Sphingosinicella sp. BN140058: one gene and its partner. The main gene of each other region encodes a partner of the protein of the gene in region 2 in a complex. Links are inferred from orthologs where the notes say so. Each region holds a gene or a part of one and is shown on either strand. Other genes may lie near its edges.

The links.
Region 1: pnp (region 2) and ETR14_RS10665 share a complex: the UniProt entries of both Bacillus subtilis proteins name them as parts of the possible RNA degradosome complex. The link is inferred for Sphingosinicella sp. BN140058 from one-to-one orthologs.

Annotation. Positions count from the first base shown.
Region 1 is NZ_CP035501.1:2,362,306-2,365,540, forward strand. The notes cover bases 315-3,235. They hold ETR14_RS10665 (6-phosphofructokinase), read right to left. Parts: upstream 2,367-3,235; coding sequence 1,263-2,366; downstream 315-1,262. Other genes in these bases: ETR14_RS10655 (amino acid permease), read right to left, coding at 315-692; ETR14_RS28325 (hypothetical protein), read left to right, coding at 763-933; ETR14_RS10670 (zinc-ribbon domain-containing protein), read right to left, coding at 2,380-3,216. Outside these bases: more of ETR14_RS10655, read right to left, coding at 1-314. UniProt on the Bacillus subtilis protein: Catalyzes the phosphorylation of D-fructose 6-phosphate to fructose 1,6-bisphosphate by ATP, the first committing step of glycolysis.
Region 2 is NZ_CP035501.1:2,227,672-2,231,039, reverse strand. The notes cover bases 279-3,332. They hold pnp (polyribonucleotide nucleotidyltransferase), read right to left. Parts: upstream 2,962-3,332; coding sequence 595-2,961; downstream 279-594. Other genes in these bases: rpsO (30S ribosomal protein S15), read right to left, coding at 3,137-3,332; ETR14_RS10035 (hypothetical protein), read left to right, coding at 279-371. Outside these bases: ETR14_RS10040 (GreA/GreB family elongation factor), read left to right, coding at 1-55; more of ETR14_RS10035, read left to right, coding at 114-278; more of rpsO, read right to left, coding at 3,333-3,368. UniProt on the Bacillus subtilis protein: Involved in mRNA degradation. Catalyzes the phosphorolysis of single-stranded polyribonucleotides processively in the 3'- to 5'-direction. Necessary for competence development in Bacillus subtilis.

The DNA of each region.
Region 1 (3,235 bases), 130 kb from region 2 along the record:
ATCGTCGCGCGCGGGATCGTCCGCTCGGGAGTCTCGACATGTCCGGCGGGGATCGTTGCCGATTCGAAGCCGACCATGGCCCACAAGGTGAGCGCGGCCGTTGCGGTGACCGAGGCGAAGCTGATGTCCTCGGCCCGGAACGGCACGCTCGGTGCGGGGGTGGCGCTGGCGCCGACGCCGACCACGAGGGTGAGTAAGATCGCCGCCGCAAGCGGCAGCACCTTGAGGATCGTGGTGACCAGCTGCACGCCGCCGGCGCCGCGCAAGCTGAGGCAGTTGATCAGGGTGAAGGTCCAGACGAAACCGATCGCCGGCAGCACCGGCTGGGCCGCGAGTGCCGGCAGGAAGTGGCTGAGGTAGCTGACCGCCGCAAGCGCGATCGTCGCGACCGCGGTCCACACCGAGATCCAGTAGCTCCAGGCCACCGCAAAGCCGGGTGCGGGTCCGAACGCCTCACGGCAAAAGGCGTAAGGACCGCCGGCGCGCGGGAACCGACGGGCGAGCATCGCGAACACGTAGGCTAGGCACAACGCTCCGCCGATCGTCACCATCCAGCCGAAGATCGCGTTCCATCCATAAGGCGCCAGCTGACGGGGCATCAGAAACACGCCCGAGCCGATCATGTTGCCGATGACCAGGGCGAGGCAGATCCAGAAGCCGAAAACGCGTGTCTGGGGAGAGGCGGAGGACATGAAACGGGCCTATCGGCCCGGAAGGGGCGAATCCAGCGGGAAGCTCTCAACCCCGCAGGCACGTCCTTCGATGTCGAGCGACGCGACCCAGATCGATCCGCACGTCGGCTTCTCCGTATCCGCGAATACGCCGCCGTGGCACGCCGTCAATGTCGCCGACTTATGGATCTGGTCCACGCATGGCGCCGGCTCCGTCATCGAACAGGCCGTCATCGCTGGTGAGGTGCGGCTGCCCGATTAGCCCGTATAGATCGCCGCGGCTGGAGGTGCAGGCGCTACGATGTAGTCTGCACCGAATGGCGCGACCGGAACGTCAAAGACGAAATGGCCTGAAGCCCCTGCGGCAGCGTCTCTGGACGCCTTCCGCGAAATCCTGGTGCGGTCGAGAAGACTCGAACTTCCACGTCCTTTCGGACACAGCGACCTCAACGCTGCGCGTCTACCAATTCCGCCACGACCGCACGTGATTACCGCCGGAGCAAGCTACCCCGGTGGCTGGTAGGAGCGCGCCTCTAGCAAAGGGTCCGAAGACGCGCAATGCGCTTTTTGGAAGGCTGGTATTTCTCCTGATCAGTAGAGGAACATCGGCATTCCCTCGATGCGCATCAGCTTGGCGCGATAGGCGATCGGATCGTAGAGCCCGCCGACGTCGACGCTCTTGGTACCCTCGAGCAAGGTGCCGGCAGGCACATGCCCGTAATTGCCGCCTTTCAAGGTCACCATCCGGCCCTTCTCGCCGCGCTGCAGAAGCTGGATCGCAAGGCCGCCGAAGGCCAGGCCGACCATCCGGTCCATCGCATCGGGCTCGCCGGCGCGCATGAGATAGGCGAGCTCCTGGTGGACGATCCCGCAACCGAGCTGCTTCTGGATCGCGCGGCCGAGGCGATGGCCGATGCCGACATCGTCACGCTCGCTCGCCGGCTTGGAAAGCTCCGCGCCAGTCTCGCTGGTCTCGCCATGGATGCTCGCGCCCTCCGAGATCACGCACATGGCATAATGCGCCGGATTGGACGCCTTGTCCTCGGCCAGCAACGGCAACAGGCGGCCGAGATCCGCAGGCACTTCCGAGATGACGGTGCGATCGACCTGGGCGAGGAAACCGGCGAGCAAGGCGGTCTCGCCGCTGCGGCGTCCGAACAGCTCGATCACCCCGATCCGCTCGTGGCTTTCGACCGTGGTCCGAAGCGCGTTGATCGCCTCGACCGACCGGCTTACCGCCGTGGAGAAGCCGATGCAGTAATCGGTGCCGTAGACGTCATTGTCCATCGTCTTCGGGATCGAGATGACCGGCACGCCTTGATCGGCAAGATGCGCGGAGAAACGCAGGGTCCCGTCACCGCCAAGGGTAATCATCGCATCGATGCCCAGCGCGTCCAGCACGTGGAGCACCTTCGCGGTTTGATCTCCCGTCTTGAGCGTTCTCGGATCCAGCCGAGAGGTGTGGAGGATCGTGCCGCCCGTCCGATCGATACCGCGCACCCCGTCACGGGTCAGCGGCACGCTGCCGCTGGCGATGCTTTCGGGATCATCGGGATCGATGCCCAGCACCCCCTCCCAGCCGCGGCGGAAGCCCACCACCTCCCAGCCGAGATCGTCCGCGGACATCATGATCGAACGGATGCACGGATTGAGACCGGGTACGTCGCCGCCGCCGGTAAGGATCCCGATCCGCATCAGCCGCCGCGGCTCAGGCCGTCGGCCCGAAGCTGACCGCTATGGACGCGGCGTCTCGCGGCACATCCATATCGCTGCCGTTGATCGTGGTGCTCGCGCCCGGCTGCAGCTCCGGCACCGGGGCCGAGATGAAGAAGGCGTAGATCGCGCGACCTTGTGCATTCCGCACTTCGACCTTCACCGGAGGAACGCGTTGCACGATCCTCGTCGGATTGCTGATCGTGCCGGCCACCGAGAAGAATTCGTTTCCGCTCGCGAGCGTGCTTCGATGCGGCTTGAGGTCGATCTTAAGCGGGCTGCCGCTCGGCGCTTTGAGACCCAGCCGTCCGGCCGTACCCGGCACGCCATAATAAAGGATCGCAGCCGTTGCCGACAGCATCAGCGCGGCGGCGACGACTGCCAGGATGGTCAGCAGCCGCGCGCGATTGCGGCGCGGGCGGAACGGCGGCTCGTGCGCGAAGGCATCGAATTGCTGGGGGGCAATATCGGGCTCTTCAGGGCCGAGGATCGAGGAAGGGGGCCGGGGCGCGGCACGCGGCACCTCGTGTTGCTTGGCGTAAACGGGCTCGGTCGGCGTGGGCTGCGGCCGAGCGATCGGCGCTTCCTCCACCGGAGGCGCGGCCGCACGGGCGGCGACGGGCTGCGGCCCCGCATATCCCGGCTCCCGGGGAGGCGGCGGCGGCGGCGGGGCCGCGGCGGGCTGGGCATGGCTCGTCGAGGCGCGCGGCGGCGGCGGGTCCTGGAACCAGCTATGACGGCAATTGGCGCACCGCACCTGGCGCCCGGACGTTCCGACGGCGCTGTCGGGAACGACATAACGGGTTTTGCAGGCAGGACAGCTCAGGATCATGTGTTCAGGAAGGCCCGCT
Region 2 (3,368 bases):
CGGCGGAAGGGCCGACGCGATCGAGATCCTCGAAGTCGGCCCACGCGACGCGTGATTGCGCCGGCCGACGGGGAATGCTGAGAGTGGCGTCACGCCATTGCACGGAGCCCCCGATGACCCGCCGCCTTTCTCTCCTCCTTCTCGCCTGCCTGCCCCTTTCGGCCTGCAGCGACGAGCCCGAAAACCTCCAGGCCAAGGCCGACAATCTCTCGCGCTCGCTCGAGAACAAGGCGGACGTGCTGGAGCGCGATGCCTCCAACGGCGTCGACGCCGCCATCGCCCCGCTCGACAACGAGGCGAATGCCTTGCTGGCTGAGGCGGGGAATGGCGCGGCATCGGCGGACAATGGTGTCGGCAATGCGGCGCAATAATTCGGAGTTCCTCTCCACCAGTCACCGTTCTCGCTGAGCCTGTCGAAGCCCTCTCTTTCCCCTTGCTGTGGGTAAGAAGGAGTGGGCTTCGACGAGCTCAGCCCGAACGGAGCTGAGACGAGAGCAAGCGAAACTGCCGCGACGCACGCGCACCCACCCCCACAAAAACAAAGGGCCGCCGGATCGCTCCGGCGGCCCTTCTTCTTGTCGGTGAGACCCGAACTTAATCGTCGTTGCGGGTCAGGAAGGCCGGCGCGAATTCGGGATCGCCGCCTTCGTTGCTGCCACCTTCGCTGCGCTCGCGACGGGGACCGCGATCACCGCGCTCACCCCCGCGCTCGCCGCCGCGACCACCGCGATCACCGCCGCGTCCGCCACGGCCTTCGCCGTCACGGCGCGGGCCACGGCCGCGATCGCCGCCCCGGTCACCGCGATCACCACGGTCGCTGCGCTCGCCACGGGGACGCTCCTCCCGCGGCGGACGGGTGTCTTCCAGCTCCTCGCCGGTTTCCTGATCGACGACTCGCATCGACAGGCGAACCTTGCCGCGCGGATCGATCTCGAGCACCTTGACCTTGACTTCCTGGCCTTCGGAGAGGGCGTCCGCGACCTTCTCGACCCGCTCGTTCTTGATCTCCGAGACGTGGACGAGACCGTCCTTGCCGCCCATGAAGTTCACGAAGGCGCCGAAATCGACCAGGTTGACGACCTTGCCGGTGTAGACCTTGCCCACTTCCGGCTCTTCGACGATGCCCTGGATCCAGCGGCGTGCCGCTTCGATCTGCGACAGATCGGACGAGCTGATCTTGATGATCCCCTCGTCGTCGATGTCGACCTTGGCGCCGGTGGTTGCGACGATCTCGCGGATCACCTTGCCGCCGGTGCCGATGACGTCACGGATCTTGGTCTTGTCGATCGTCATCGTCTCGATCCGCGGCGCATGCGCCGACAGCTCGGTGCGGGTTTGATCGAGCGCCTTGGCCATCTCGTCGAGGATGTGGGCGCGGCCGGCCTTGGCCTGCTCGAGCGCGGTCTTCATGATCTCCTGGGTGATCCCGGCGATCTTGATGTCCATCTGCAGGCTGGTGATGCCTTCCGACGTGCCGGCGACCTTGAAGTCCATGTCGCCGAGATGATCCTCGTCGCCGAGGATGTCGGACAGAACGGCGAAGTCCTTGCCTTCCAGGATCAGGCCCATGGCGATGCCGGAAACCGGACGCTTAAGCGGAACGCCCGCATCCATCAGCGCCAGCGAACCGCCGCACACCGAGGCCATCGACGACGAGCCGTTCGACTCGGTGATGTCGGAGGTGACCCGGATCGTGTACGGGAATTCCTCGTGGGTCGGCAGCACCGGATTGAGCGCGCGCCAGGCGAGCTTGCCGTGACCGACTTCGCGGCGGCCCGGAGCGCCGAAGCGGCCCACTTCACCGACCGAATAAGGCGGGAAGTTATAGTGGAGCATGAAGCGCTGGTACGACAGCCCGTCGAGGCCGTCGATCATCTGCTCCGCATCCTTGGTGCCAAGGGTGGTGGTGCAGATCGCCTGGGTTTCGCCGCGGGTGAACAGCGACGAACCATGGGTGCGCGGCAGGAAGCCGACCATCGCCTCGATCGGGCGGACGGTCTTGGTGTCGCGACCGTCGATGCGGCGGCCGTCCTTCAGGATGGCGCCGCGGACGATCTCCGCTTCCAGCTTCTTGACCAGCTTCTGCGCAACGAGCTGCTGCTGCGGCTCCGCCTCGGCGAACGCCGCCTTGGCCTTGTCGCGTGCGGCGTTGAGCAGGTTCGAGCGCTCGGACTTGCTGGTGGTGCGATAAGCGGCGGCGATGTCGTCGCCGACGATGTCGCGCAGCTGCTTCTTCAGCGCCGACGGGTCGGCGCCGGTTTCGAGCTCCCACGGATCCTTGGCGGCTTGCTCGGCAAGGCTGATGATCGCGTCGACGACCTTGCGGCTGGCGTCGTGGGCGAACATCACGGCGCCCAGCATCACCTCTTCCGAAAGCTCCTTGGCTTCCGATTCGACCATCATCACCGCCTGGTGGGTGGCGGCGACGATGAGATCGAGATCGCCTTCCTTGACCTGCTCAAGGCTCGGGTTGAGCTGATACTCGCCGTCCTTGTAGCCGACACGGGCGGCGCCGATCGGCCCCATGAAGGGAACGCCGGAGATGGTCAAAGCGGCCGAGGCGGCGATCATCGCGACGATGTCCGGCTCGTTCTCGCCGTCATAGCTCAGCACGTGGGCGATGACGTTGATCTCGTTGTAGAAACCTTCCGGGAAGAGCGGGCGGATCGGCCGGTCGATGAGACGGCTGGTCAGCGTCTCCTTTTCGGTGGCGCCGCGCTCACGCTTGAAGAAGCCGCCCGGGATGCGGCCGGCGGCCGAGAATTTTTCCTGATAGTGAACGGTGAGCGGGAAGAAATCCTGCCCGGCCTTCACATTCTTCGCCGCGGTGACGGCGCAGAGGACGACGGTTTCGCCGATGGTCGCGATCACCGCGCCGTCGGCCTGCCGGGCGACGCGGCCCGTTTCGAGCGTGAGGGTCTTTCCGCCCAGCTCGACTTCCACTTTCTTCGTATCGAACATGTGATTTCCTTCCGTCCGGCCGCCCTATGCGGCCGGGGCCTGTGCGGCCCGGCTTTCCTGCCGGGGCCTTGCGGGCGCTGTCGCCCGGCTTGATGGACCTAAGTTGGTCCGATCGGGCGCTGCCGGATTGCAGGCGCCCGATATGCAAAGCGGCCCCGATCGGGGCCGCTTCGTGTTACTTGCGAAGGCCGAGCTTCGCGATCAGTGCCTGGTAGCGCGCTTCGTCTTCCTTGCGGAGATAATCCAGGAGAGAGCGGCGCTTGTTGACCATCATGAGCAGACCGCGGCGGGAGTGATTGTCCTTGGCGTGGGTCTTGAAATGCTCGGTCAGGTTCGAAATGCGTTCGGTCAGGATCGCGACCTGCACTTCGGGGGAGCCGGTGTCCGTGCTGCCACGGGCGTTGTCG